Regions from separate parts of the Cupriavidus sp. FW306-1B-F12B genome, predicted to be linked through region 1. Evidence: predicted binding sites of a transcription regulator. Region 1 holds the regulator's gene; the other holds the start of a gene.
What was found. Region 1 encodes NrdR, which represses ribonucleotide reductase genes. Its sites were predicted from a motif close to CACNANATNTNGTG; they were not measured.

Region 1 (6,782 bases):
TGGTTGACGGTAAAGGCCAGCCCGCCCAGGCTCTGGCCCTTGACGGTGTCGTACAGGCGGAAGCGGACCTCATACTTGCCGCCGGCGGCCGGAGTCACGCTGCCGGCGACGAAGGCATCGGCGCCGCGCGACTTCCAGCTGCCCAGGTCGACATTGGCGGATTCCGCCACCGTGGCGCCGCCCGGATCGACATTGCGCAAGCGCCCGCTGCGCGCCAGGTCGGCGCGGATGATCGCGGTCAGGTTCTGCGGGGACTGGGCCTCGCCCTGGAAGTTGGCGGTCGCAACCGGGATCTGGCTGGACCCGACCCCGGAGATCTCAACGTTGAGTTGCGCGTGCGCGGCGCCGGCTGCCATCGTCATCGCCGCGGCCAGCCAGGCCATCAGCGCGCGGCGGCCGGCCAGCGGATGCCGGCCGATGGCGCGTTGGGATTCGGGTTGGGTTGCGTTGTGCCGCCTCGCGGACAGCCAGTTGGGGGCCCAAAGCTTTCGCATGCTGCTCCTCAGTCGATTTCAAGTTTCGTCGGGCACGGCAGGCAATCGGCAACACGGGCAAATGGGCATTGCAGCGCGTGGCGCATGCCCCGTCTGCGTGCGTATCGCACACTGCCGGCCGCGTCAGGCAACCTGTCATGCTAGCGCTGGGACCAAGACCCGGCGATGAAGGTTGCATTATGTTGCAAATCATGCCGCCCAGGCCACTCAGTCCTTCGGCCGGAAGGTAATGGTGAAGCTGGCCGGCGCCTTGCCGTTCTCATCACGCGGCAGCGGGTCGGAACGTTCCACCGCGCGCAGCACGGCATTATCCCAGCCCGAGTTGCCGCTGGACTTGGACAGCCGCGCCGACAGCAGCGAACCATCCGGCGCCAGCTGCACCGACACCACCGCGGTCGGGTTGCCCGGCACGTCCTCGCCAAAGACGATATTCGGCTTGACGCGGCGGCGCACGCGGTCGGCATAGCCCGGCGACGCCTTGCCACCGCCGCCGGCACCCGCGCCGGCCGTACTGCCCACGCCGCCGCCGCCCGCGCCGGAGCCGCCGGCCAGCGCCTGCAGGCGCGCCAGCTCGCTCTTGCGCTGGGCATTGGCCGCAGCCTCGCGCTTGGCCTTGGCGTCGGCATCCGCCTTGGCCTTGGCCTTGTTCTCGGCGTCAGCCTTGGCCTTGGCGTCCGCCTGGGCCTTGGCCCTGGCGTCCGCTTCCTTGCGTTCTGCTTCCTTGCGCTCGACCTGTTCCTTGCGCTGCTGTTCCTGCTGCGCTGCCTTCTTCTTCGCGTCGTCCTTGCGCTGGGCTTCCTTGCGCTCGGCCTCGCGCTGCTTCGCTTCCTTGCGCGCAGCTTCCTTGCGTTCCGCTTCTTTACGCTCGGCTTCCTTGCGGGCAGCCGCCTGCTTGCGCTCGGCCTCTTCGCGCGCCGCCGCCTCGGCGCGGCGCTTCTGGCGCTCCAGCGCGATGTCGGCGTCGTCCTCGACCTTGCTCTTCACCTCGGGCAGCGGCGGGGCCGGGCGCGGCTGCACCACCGGCTCCGGCGGCGGCGGCGGGGGCGCGGTGGCGGCCGGAATCTCTTCCCACAGCTCGGCCTCGGCGCCGACGGGGGTGCTGCTCTGCAAGCGCACGCCGTAGTACAGCACGACAGCCAGCAGCATGTGCATGAAGAGCGCGAACAGGAAGGAACGCAGGGTTCCCCGCTCCTTGACCGGCTGGTAGGGATAGGCGGCGACGGTCTTCATCAGGCGCAACGGCAATCAGATAGGCGCTTCAATGCGTCAGGAGGTCTTGGACTTGACCATCAGGCCGACGCGCTTGACGCCATCGGCTTTCAGGATCGACATCACGTCCAGCACCGCCTCGTACTTGACCGCGCGGTCGGCGGCAATCACCACCGGCTGGTCGGGATTCTCGTTCTGGCGCTGGTGCACGAAGTCGAGCAGGCCCTGCTTGTCGAGCTTGCGCTCGAAGGCATTGCCGGCGCTGTCCTTGCCGCGCGCGGTCAGCTGGCCGCTCTCGTGCACGGTGACCACGATCGGCGGCGCCTTCTGCTGCGGCGTGGCGTTGGCCACGGTGGGCAGGTCGACGGTGGCGGGGCTCACGATCGGCGCCGCCACCATGAAGATGACCAGCAGCACGAGCATGACGTCGATGTACGGCACGACATTGATGTCGGCGCTGGCCCGGCGGCGCGAGCCGCCACGGCGCTGAATGGCTGCCATTGCAGGACTCCTGGAAACGCCGGCCCGGGCTTGCGCCCGGACCGTCTGGATTAGATTCGATACGTGTGCGGTTAACGCGCCTGCCGTTGCAGGATGTTCAGGAACTCCTCCATGAAGCTCTCGAACCGGATCGCCAGGCGGTCGATCTCCGTGGCATAGCGGTTGTAGGCGATCACGGCAGGAATGGCAGCGAACAGGCCGATCGCAGTCGCCACCAGCGCCTCGGCAATCCCGGGGGCCACCGATGCGAGCGTCGCCTGCTGCACATTCGACAGGCCGCGGAAAGCGTTCATGATCCCCCAGACCGTGCCGAACAGGCCGATATATGGGCTCACCGAACCCACCGACGCCAGGAACGGCAGGTGCGATTCCAGCACATCCATCTCGCGCTGGTAGGCCGCGCGCATCGCGCGCCGGGCCGCATCGAGCAGCGCGCCGGCTTCGTTGCCGCGCTCGCGCGCCTTCAGGAACTCGCCCATGCCGGATTCAAAGATCCGCTCCAGCGCGCCGGTGTTGTGGCGGTTGTTGACGGCACTGTTATATAGCGCCTGCAGGTCGCCGCCGGCCCAGAAGTCGCGTTCGAACCCCTCGGTCTGGGTGCGCGCCGAGCGCAGCGCCAGGTGCTTGCGGAAGATATAGGTCCACGAAAACAGCGACATGACGAGCAACAGCGCCATGACGGCCTGTGCCAGCAGGCTGGCGTGGAGCACCAGCGTTACGATCGACATGTCTTGCGTGACGGTCACGGGATTCATCGTGCGGACTTGATGGTAGCTAGAACGGGGTCGGGAATCGGGGCGGGACGGAAAGTGCTTCGATCGACACACCCAACACGGATCGCGCCAGAGGCCAGCATCAGCTCGCCACGCCAGGCTTCCTGGGTGAACTGGACCGACGCCGGGCCGACCCGGTCGATGCGCGTGCGGATTTCGAGCTGGTCATCCAGCCGGGCGGGCGCATTGTAGTCCACCGCCGTGCTGCGGACGATAAAGACCACGCCCGCCTCGTCGGCGAGCGATTGCTGCTCGATGCCGAGCGCACGCAGCCACTCGGTGCGGGCGCGCTCGAAGAACTTCAGGTAGTTGGCGTAGAACACTACGCCGCCCGCGTCGGTGTCTTCCCAGTACACCCGCAGGGTCCAGACAAAGTTTGTCATGGCCGCGATTGTAACGGAGAGCGATAGCGGTTTCGTGTAAACCCGCATGACGACTTTGCAACAGCAAGTTGCTGGCCAGCCCTTGCCAGTGCTTGCCTGGCGGGGCCGACGGCTTGCGGCGGGCGCCCGCCTCGCGCTACACTGCGCGCAACCATTCCATCTTGCGCGACTGGCGAAGTCAGTGGGCACTACCACGAGGAAGCGCAAGTTCTCTGGCGTGACGTTCATTGCGCGTTCGCGTAACGTTCAGCACGCCTAGGCGTGAAGTTGCTTGCGCCTGCCGCTCGCCTGGGCAGCGAATGGGAAGCAGGGTGCGCCCTGCACCGACGGTTACAACGAGCCGCCGGTGCTGGTCGCCGCTAGCCTTCCCCGCGCGCCCTATCCCCGATGCGTGAATCGGATTCCCTATTTTTCAGACGAGTTTCGCCATGTTCGAACGCAGCCGTTTTACGATCGACCAGATCGACCCCGAGGTCTTTGCCGCCATCCAGCAGGAGAACCAGCGCCAGGAAGACCACATCGAGCTGATCGCCTCCGAGAACTACACCTCGCCGGCCGTGATGGCCGCCCAGGGTTCGCAGCTGACCAACAAGTACGCCGAGGGCTACCCCGGCAAGCGCTACTACGGCGGTTGCGAGTACGTCGACGTCGTCGAGCAGCTGGCCATTGACCGCGTCAAGCAGCTGTTCGGCGCCGAAGCCGCCAACGTGCAGCCCAACTCGGGCTCGCAGGCCAACCAGGGCGTGTACTTCGCCGTGCTCAAGCCGGGCGACACCATCATGGGCATGAGCCTGGCCGAAGGCGGCCACCTGACCCACGGCATGGCCCTGAACATGAGCGGCAAGTGGTTCAACGTGGTCAGCTACGGCCTGAACGCCCAGGAAGACATCGACTACGACGCGCTGGAAAAGCTGGCCCAGGAGAAGAAGCCCAAGCTGATCATCGCCGGCGCCTCGGCCTTCGCGCTGCGCATCGACTTCGAGCGCATCAGCAAGGTTGCCAAGTCGATCGGCGCTTACTTCATGGTCGACATGGCCCACTACGCCGGCCTGATCGCCGCGGGCGTCTACCCGAACCCGGTGCCGCACGCCGACTTCGTCACCACCACCACGCACAAGAGCCTGCGCGGCCCGCGCGGCGGCGTGATCCTGATGAAGGCCGAGCACGAGAAGGCCATCAACTCGGCCATCTTCCCCGGCATCCAGGGCGGCCCGCTGATGCACGTGATCGCCGGCAAAGCCGTCGCCTTCAAGGAAGCGCTGACGCCCGAGTTCAAGGAATACCAGCAGCAAGTGGTGAAGAACGCCGCCGTGCTGGCCGAGACCCTGATCGCGCGCGGCCTGCGCATCGTCTCGGGCCGCACCGAAAGCCACGTGATGCTGGTCGACCTGCGCGCCAAGAACATCACCGGCAAGGAAGCCGAGCGCATCCTGGGCGAGGCGCATATCACCGTCAACAAGAACGCCATCCCCAACGATCCGGAAAAGCCGTTCGTGACCTCGGGCATCCGCCTGGGCTCGCCGGCCATGACCACGCGCGGCTTCAAGGAAGAAGAAGCCCGCATCGTCGGCAACCTGATCGCCGACGTGCTGGACAACCCGCACGACGCCGCCAATATCGCCAGCGTGCGCGAGCAGGCGGCAGCCCTGACCAAGCGTTTCCCGGTCTACGGCTGATGCATCGAGGCCGCCCATGCGGATTTCGCATGAGCGGCCGGCAGCTCCGCAAGCCGGCGTCCTCGGGCACCGGCCTGCGGGCCTCGCCAACCCGCCCCGCCTCCGCAGAACGACAACACGGACAAGGCGACGGGGTTCAACTGAAGGTGGTCCGGCATGAAATGCCCCTTTTGCGGTCATTCCAATACCCAGGTACTCGACACGCGCATGTCGGAAGACGGCGATGCCGTGCGCCGGCGCCGCCGCTGCGAAGCCTGCGACCGCCGCTTCACCACCTATGAGCGGATCGAGCTGTTCTTCCCCGCCATCGTCAAGAAAAACGGCTCGCGCGTGGACTACACCCGCGCCAAGCTGAAGGACTCCATGCGCCTGGCGCTGCGCAAGCGCCCGGTCTCGGCCGAAGCCATCGACGAAGCCATCACCCGCATCGAAGAAAAGCTGCTGGCACTGGGAGAGAAAGAAATCCCAAGCAGCCAGGTCGGCGAACTGGTGATGCGCGAATTGCGCAAGCTCGACAAGATCGCGTATATCCGCTTTGCTTCGGTGTACCGGAGCTTTGAGGACGTGTCGGAATTCCGCGACGTGCTGGATGAGTTTGCGGCGTCCACCCCTCGGAAGGGGTAGCAAAAGTAACAAAATCGTTGTTTAATCCCCGTTGCATTTCCGCAAGGCCCGCTGTCGCATATTAAAAGGGCCCGGGATTGCAGACCAAAAAAAAGAAGTTAACGAAGTCGGACGTCTTTTGACGGGGGTCAGAATGGGTCAACGCTGCCGCGGGGCAGCCGGCTTTGCCATGCTCGAAGCATTGGTGGCAATTGTCGTTCTGGCGGTTGGCGTGCTCGGCGTCGCCAGCCTGCTGCTGAATTCATCCCGCTTCACGCAACAAGCTTCCTACGACACCACTGCCATGCAGCTGGCCACCGAGATGGCCGAGCGCATGCGTGCCAATCCGGCCGTCTCGCAAACCGGCGCGGCGGCGGAAGCCATCACCCCGAACCGCTACTTCATCGACACGGCCAGCGGGCAGCCGCCTGCGCTCACGGCGGCAAACAGCCCGTACGCTGTCGCCTGCCCGGGCACGGCGGCCGGGTGCGCGCAGCAACTGGCGGATTTCGATGTCGCCGAGTTCTGGGAACGTGTCAGCACAGGCCTGCCTGGCGGACGCGCCGTGATTTGCCGGGACATGGTCGCCTACGACCAGGCCACCGGCTTCTCATGGGGATGCACGCCCTCGGCCACTGGCCGCGCGGACGACGCCCCGATAGTCATCAAGATCGGCTGGATCTCCCGGCTTGCAGCCAAAACGGTCGCGGCACGGGTCGACATGTCCGATATGGGCACGCGCCCCCAGGTGGTCATCGTGGCCACGCAGGGTACGGTGAACTGACATGCGCAACGCCAGGACGTATCCCAACGCCGGTCGGCATCGTCAACTGGGGCTGTCGCTGGTGGAGCTGATGGTGGCGATGACGCTGAGCCTGCTCCTGATCATGGCTGCCGCGGCGCTCTACCTGACCGGGCGAGCCAACTACAACAGCATCGACGACACCACTGCGCTGGATGAGAAAGGCCGCTTTGCGGTGGATACCGTGGTGCGGATCGTGCGCCAGGCCGCCTGGAGCAACTATGCGGGCAACAACGCCGCGGCCTCGCCCGGCGCCAGCGGGCCACCGGCGCCCAGCCCTGGAGGCGTCATGCTCACCACCACGAGCCTGTCGCCGACCATCAGTGGGCTCGACAGCTGCG
Region 2 (6,782 bases), 440 kb from region 1:
AGCCTGATCACCGTGCCACTTGGTAGGGCAATTACAACGATCGCTGCGATGATGAAGTAAACAGGCAAGATATAGCCGATTACGTACCGAATCAGCCTAGCTGCCGCGAGCGCCCACCAGGGATAAACCACCGGCGGTGGGCGCCGAGTGGCACGTTTCTCGTTAGCGTCTTCATGTGGCGCCTGTGTTGCCTCGGTACTTTGCTTCTCCAAAGTATTCGATGCAGAGGTCGCCACTACTTCAAGCTTCAATTCTTGTTTGTCGGCTTCACTCATACCCTTTCCCACTTGTCGAATTGCCCCTCGGGTTAAACCGAAGGCACTTGTAACCGGTGACTCAAGCTATCGAGAATCGGTCCTGTCGTCCACTTTCAGAGCGGAGTCGCCGCTTAAGAAACGAAACAGGCGACGCAAGTGGCGTCGCCTGTACTTTCCTAGTATCCCGTCAAGTCACTCAACACTGAATGCTAAAGGCTGTCGCTCACTTCAATCCCAGCTCAACGCCCCACCCGTCTGATACTCAATAACCCGAGTCTCAAAGAAGTTCCGTTCCTTCTTCAGATCAATCATCTCGCTCATCCACGGGAACGGATTCTCCTCATTCGGGAACAGCTGATCCAACCCAATCTGCTGGCAACGACGATTGCAAATAAAGCGCAGATACGACTTAAACATCGGCGCATTCAGCCCCAGCACCCCACGCGGCATCGTGTCCTCAGCGTAGCGGTATTCCAGGTCAACAGCCTTCTTGAACAGCTCCGTGATCTCGGCCTTGAATTCAGCCGTCCAAAGATGCGGATTCTCCAGCTTGATCTGATTAATCAAGTCAATCCCAAAATTGCAGTGCAGCGACTCATCCCGCAGGATGTACTGATACTGCTCCGCCGCCCCAGTCATCTTGTTCTGCCGCCCCATCGCCAAGATCTGCGTGAAGCCCACATAGAAAAACAGCCCTTCCATGATGCAGGCGAACACGATCAGCGACTTCAGCAGCTTCTGGTCGTTTTCCGGCGTGCCGGTCTTGAACGACGGATCGGTCAGCGTGTCGATGAACGGGATCAGGAATTCGTCCTTGTCGCGGATCGACTGCACTTCGTGGTATGCGTTGAAGATCTCGGCTTCGTTCAGGCCCAGCGATTCAACGATGTACTGGTAGGCGTGCGTGTGGATGGCCTCTTCAAAGGCCTGGCGCAGCAGGTACTGGCGGCATTCCGGCGCGGTGATCTGGCGGTAGGTGCCCAGCACGATGTTGTTGGCGGCCAGCGAGTCGGCGGTGACGAAGAAGCCGAGGTTGCGCTTGATGATGCGTCGCTCGTCTTCGGTCAGGCCGTTGGGGTCTTTCCACGTCGCGATGTCGCGCGACATGTTGATTTCCTGCGGCATCCAGTGGTTGGCGCAGCCGGCCAGGTACTTTTCCCACGCCCACTTGTACTTGAACGGGACGAGCTGATTGACGTCGGTCGAGCCGTTGATGACGCGCTTGTCGGCGGCGTTGACGCGGCGATTGCTCTGCGCGGCGGCGGCGTTGGGGTTGTTGCCCAGGATGCCGGCTTGCGTGGCGCTCGGCGGCAGGACGCCTTGCTGGTCAGCGGTGGCAGCCGATGCAGCGAGTTGCAGGGCAGGCTGCGGTGCGGCCTGCGGGGTGGCTTGAACGTCGTCGTCCCAGCTCAGCATGATGTGGTTCTCCGTGATTCGATTGGGGGGCGCGGTGGTCAAAGATGACGGCTCACGTTGTGGTGGCGCCGGCCCTCTCCCCCGGCCCCTCTCCCGCTTGCGGGAGAGGGGAGCAAACCCCGGGGGTGGTTGGTTACTACGCTATGTCGCTACTGCGTGATTACTGGCAGGCTTCGCACTCTTCAAAGCCGGGGTCGCCCGGGCGCATCGTGCAGACCGCGCCTTCCGCTTCCGGCATGGCCGGGGCCGAGGCGGCGGCGGCATCCAGTGCCGAACCACCATCGCTGCCCGACGACACCGCATTCAGCGAACCACGCGACACAGTGGACTTCTCCACGTGCGTGGCAGCCATGGTGCGCAGGTAGTACGTGGTCTTCAGGCCGCGCAGCCAGGCCAGCTTGTAGGTGTCGTCCAGCTTCTTGCCCGAGGCGCCGGCCATGTAGATGTTCAGGGACTGGGCCTGGTCGATCCACTTCTGGCGGCGGCTGGCGGCTTCGACCAGCCAGGTCGGCTCGACTTCGAACGCGGTGGCGTAGATGTCGCGCAGGTCTTGCGGAATGCGGTCGATGCGCGACAGCGAGCCGTCGAAGTACTTCAGGTCGGCGACCATCACTTCGTCCCACAGGCCGCGTTCCTTCAGGTCGCGCACCAGGTAGTCATTGACCACGGTGAACTCGCCCGACAGGTTGGACTTGACGTACAGGTTCTGGAAGGTCGGCTCGATGCACGCGGACACGCCGATGATGTTCGAGATCGTGGCGGTCGGTGCGATCGCGATGCAGTTCGAGTTGCGCATGCCGTGCTGCTTGATGCGGGCGCGCAGGCTGTCCCAGTCCATGGTGCTCGACAGGTCCACGTCCAGGTAGCCGCCGCGCTCTTCGGCCAGCAGCTTGAGCGAGTCCTGCGGCAGGATGCCGCGGTCCCACAGCGAGCCGGTGTAGGTCTCGTAGCGGCCACGCTCTTCGGCCAGCTCGGTGGAGGCCTGGTAGGCGTAGTAGCACACGGCTTCCATCGAGGAGTCGGCGAACTTCACCGCGGCGTCGCTGGCGTACGGCGTGCGCAGCACGTGCAGGCAGTCCTGGAAGCCCATGATGCCCATGCCGACCGGACGGTGGCGCAGGTTGGAATTCTTGGCCTTCTCGACGGCGTAGTAGTTGATGTCGATGACGTTGTCGAGCATCCGCATGGCGGTGCGGATGGTCTTCTGCAGCTTGGCGTGGTCGAGCACGTACGAACCTTCGGCCTGCTTGGTCAGGTGGGCGACCAGGTTGACCGAGCCTAGGTTGCAGACGGCGATTTCGCTGTCATTGGTGTTCAGCGTGATTTCCGTGCACAGGTTGGAGCTGTGGACGACGCCGACGTGCTGCTGCGGGCTGCGGATGTTGCACGGATCCTTGAAGGTGATCCACGGGTGGCCGGTTTCGAACAGCATGCCCAGCATCTTGCGCCAGAGCTGCATGGCCGGGATCTTCTTGAACAGCTTCAGTTCGCCGCTTGCAGCCTTGGCTTCGTAGCCGAGGTAGGCCTGCTCGAACGCCTTGCCGACCTTGTCGTGCAGGTCCGGGCAGGTGGACGGCGAGAACAGCGTCCATTCGCCGTTTTCCATCACGCGCTTCATGAACAGGTCCGGAATCCAGTTGGCCGTGTTCATGTCGTGGGTGCGGCGGCGATCGTCGCCGGTGTTCTTGCGCAGTTCCAGGAATTCTTCGATGTCCAGGTGCCACGTTTCCAGGTAGGCGCAGACGGCGCCCTTGCGCTTGCCGCCCTGGTTCACGGCGACGGCGGTGTCGTTCACCACCTTCAGGAACGGGACCACGCCTTGCGACTTGCCGTTGGTGCCCTTGATGTGCGAGCCGAGCGCGCGCACGTTGGTCCAGTCATTGCCCAGGCCGCCGGCGAACTTGGACAGCAGCGCGTTTTCCTTGAGCGCTTCGTAGATGCCTTCCAGGTCGTCCGAGACGGTGGTCAGGTAGCACGACGACAGCTGCGAGCGCTGGGTGCCCGAGTTGAACAGGGTCGGCGTGGACGACATGAAGTCGAACGACGACAGCAGCTGGTAGAACTCGATGGCGCGCGCTTCGCGGTCGGTTTCGTTGAGGGCCAGGCCCATGGCGACGCGCATGAAGAATGCCTGCGGCATCTCGATGCGGGTCTCGTCGATGTGCAGGAAGTAGCGGTCATACAGCGTCTGCAGGCCCAGGTAGTTGAACTGGAAGTCGCGGCCGGCGTCCAGCGCGGCGCCCAGGCGGGCCAGGTCGAAGGTGGCCAGCTTCTCGTCCAGCAGCTCGGCCTTGATGCCGCGCGCGATGAATTTCGGGAAGTACTCGGCGTAACGCGTGGTCATTTCGGCCTGCGTCACTTCGGCGCCCAGGATTTCCTTGCGGATGGTGTGCAGCAGGATGCGGGCGGTGACCTGGCTGTAGTCCGGGTCCTTTTCGATCAGGGTACGCGCGGCCAGGATGGCGGAGTCGTACACCTGCGTCATCGGCACGCCTTCGTACAGGTTCTTGAGCGTTTCCTTGAGGATCGGCTCGGCGCTGACGGCCTTGCCCAGGCCGGCGCAGGCGGTGTCGAGCAGCTCGTGCAGGGCGACGATGTCCAGCGGCTTGGTCACGCCGCCGTCGGTCACGTTGACGCTGATGCCGCCTTCCTGCACGCGGGCCACGGCCTCGGCGCTGGCGCTGGCGCGTTCTGCCTTGCGCTTCTCGCGGTACAGCACGTAGGCGCGGGCCACTTCATGCTCGCCCGAGCGCATCAGCGCCAGTTCCACGTGGTCCTGCACGTCTTCGATATGGATGGCGCCGCCGTTGGGGCGGCTGCGCACCAGCGCACGCACCACGTTGTCAGTCAGTTGCTCGACGATCTCGCGCACACGCGCGGACGCGGCGCCCTGCCCGCCGTTCACGGCGAGGAAGGCCTTGGTCATGGCAACGGCGATCTTGGACGGCTCGAAAGCCACCACGGCGCCATTGCGACGAATGATCTTGTGATCCGGGTAGTTCGTATTGGCGGCGTTGGCGGGGGTCTGCTGCGCGGTCGGTGCGATACCGGCGGCGGCGCCACCCGTGGTGATTTCGTTCTGGGCCGTTTGCATGAGAACTCCTGTTTTTACCCTGGAAATAAGAGACAAAAGAGTCCCTGGCGAAATGCGGCGAAAAGAACGTCCCTCCCGGCGTGAAGTCGGGGGCGGACAGACTGCCTTTGCGTGGACATTTCGCCAGGGACTCTTGTGATTCGCTGGCCTTAGCGGGCGGTTTCGAGACGATGCACGAACTTCGTGATCCCTGACTCACCCTTGGGCCGGCTCCCCGGTTTGACTACTAGATATAGTGTGTGATGCGTGAAACTGGGCTAAGTATAGTGAAACGAATCCGAATGACCAGTCTTGACAAGCGCTTTTTCGGGGGCGGTGGCGCCGATGCGGCAACGCCACATGCCCGCAAGCCTAGTACTCGCAAGGGTTTTCGTCAGACCGTTCGCAACTGCACATTTCACAAAAATTTTTTTGATTGTTGCGACGTTGCGATAGCCCCACCCGGAGGTGGGGCATGTGCGCCGGAACGGGGCGCACGGGGATGGGGAATGAGGTTAAGGATTCGTCACCTGGCCAGCCGCGCCCGGGCACTGGTAGGGCAACATGCCCGGCGCCACGCCCGCCTGCCTGGCAAAGCGCGCCCAGTCGAAATGCGGGCCGGGATCGGTCTTGCGCCCCGGGGCGATGTCGCTGTGGCCGGCAATCGCGCGCACCGGGTAGGCGGCCAGCAGCGCGGGCACCAGCGCGGCCACGGTGTCGTACTGGGCCAGGGTGAACGGCAGGTCGTCGCAGCCCTCGATCTCGATGCCGATGGAAAAATCATTGCAGCGGGCACGGCCGAAGAAGTCTGACTGCCCGGCGTGCCAGGCCCGCTGCGTGCATGGGACAAACTGCACCAGCTCCCCCTCGCGGGTGACCAGGAAGTGCGCGGACACCTGCACCTGGTGGATGGTGGCAAAGAACGGGTGCTTGTTGGGATCGAGCCGGTTCTGGAAGAAGGCCTCGATGTCGCCGCTGCCGAACTGGCCAGGCGGCAGGCTGATGTTGTGCAGCACCACCAGGTCCACCGGCATGCCGGCCGGGCGCGCGTCGAAGTTGGGCGACGGCACGCGGCGCGCGGCGGGGACCCAGCCGTCGGCATCGGGCAGGTAGCGGTGCGCGGGCTTGGTCATGGCGTGCCCTCGCCTTCCACGGTGCTACGGTCGGCGGCGTCCATGGCTTCGCGGATGCCCAGTTGCTGGATGCGGTAGCGCAGCTGGCGCAGGTTCAGGCCCAGCAGCGGCGCGGCCGCGGTGCGGTTGAAGTTGGTCTGCGCCAGCGCCTGCAGGATCAGCTCGCGCTCCACGGCTTCCAGCCTGGCTTGCAGGTCGATCGGGAAGACGATGCCGCGGCAGGCGCGTTCGGCGGGATCGCCGGCGGGCTCGGGCTCGGGCGCGCTGGCCGGGGGCGGCTCTGCCGGGGCCGGCGCGGGCGCGGCGGCCGGCGGCACTGGCGCCCACATGCCTGCGGCGCCCCAGGGGGCGGAATAGTTGGTGGGCGCCATCGCCGGCGCCGGGGCATGCATCAGCCCGGCGCGCTCGGCGCCGGCGTCCAGCGGGCCCAGGTCGGCCAGCTCGATCTCTTCGCTCTCGGCAAAGGCGTAGGCGCGCTCCAGCAGGTTCTCCAGCTCGCGCACATTGCCGGGGAAGGGATAGGCCACCAGCCGTTGCAGCGCCGCCGGCGACAGCCGCCTGGGGCGCGGGTCGCCGTAGCGCACCGCCAGGTGGTCCAGGATGGCGTGCGCCAGCACCGGGATGTCTTCGCCGCGCTCGCGCAGCGTGGGCATGCGCAGCGCCAGCACGTTCAGGCGGTAGTACAAGTCCTGCCGGAACTGGCCGGCCGCCACCATCGCCGCCAGGTCCTTGTGGCTGGCGCACATCACGCGCACGTCGACGGCGTCTTCGCGGCTGGCGCCGATCTTGCGCACGCGGCGCTCCTGCAGCGCGCGCAGCAGCTTGACCTGCATCGGCAGCGGCAGGTCGGCCACCTCGTCGAGCAGCAGCGTGCCGCCGTTGGCGGACTGGAAGAAGCCGCCA

Region 2: the regulator NrdR is predicted to act here: its motif matches at 4,992-5,005, upstream of AC3WLE_RS03645 (ribonucleoside-diphosphate reductase subunit alpha).

Annotation. Positions count from the first base shown of each region.
Region 1 is NZ_JBYSXC010000002.1:518,614-525,395, reverse strand. Features, by position in the region: gene tolB (Tol-Pal system beta propeller repeat protein TolB) at 1-494, opposite strand, end outside; gene tolA (cell envelope integrity protein TolA) at 702-1,724, opposite strand; gene tolR (protein TolR) at 1,761-2,204, opposite strand; gene tolQ (protein TolQ) at 2,276-2,959, opposite strand; gene ybgC (tol-pal system-associated acyl-CoA thioesterase) at 2,956-3,360, opposite strand; ZMP/ZTP riboswitch at 3,516-3,661, shown strand; gene glyA (serine hydroxymethyltransferase) at 3,789-5,036, shown strand; gene nrdR (transcriptional regulator NrdR) at 5,193-5,660, shown strand; gene pilV (type IV pilus modification protein PilV) at 5,794-6,423, shown strand; gene AC3WLE_RS05665 (PilW family protein) at 6,425-6,782, shown strand, end outside.
Region 2 is NZ_JBYSXC010000002.1:77,534-84,315, reverse strand. Features, by position in the region: gene AC3WLE_RS03655 (hypothetical protein) at 1-275, opposite strand, end outside; gene AC3WLE_RS03650 (ribonucleotide-diphosphate reductase subunit beta) at 486-1,673, opposite strand; gene AC3WLE_RS03645 (ribonucleoside-diphosphate reductase subunit alpha) at 1,834-4,767, opposite strand; gene ampD (1,6-anhydro-N-acetylmuramyl-L-alanine amidase AmpD) at 5,262-5,879, opposite strand; gene AC3WLE_RS03635 (sigma-54-dependent transcriptional regulator) at 5,876-6,782, opposite strand, start outside.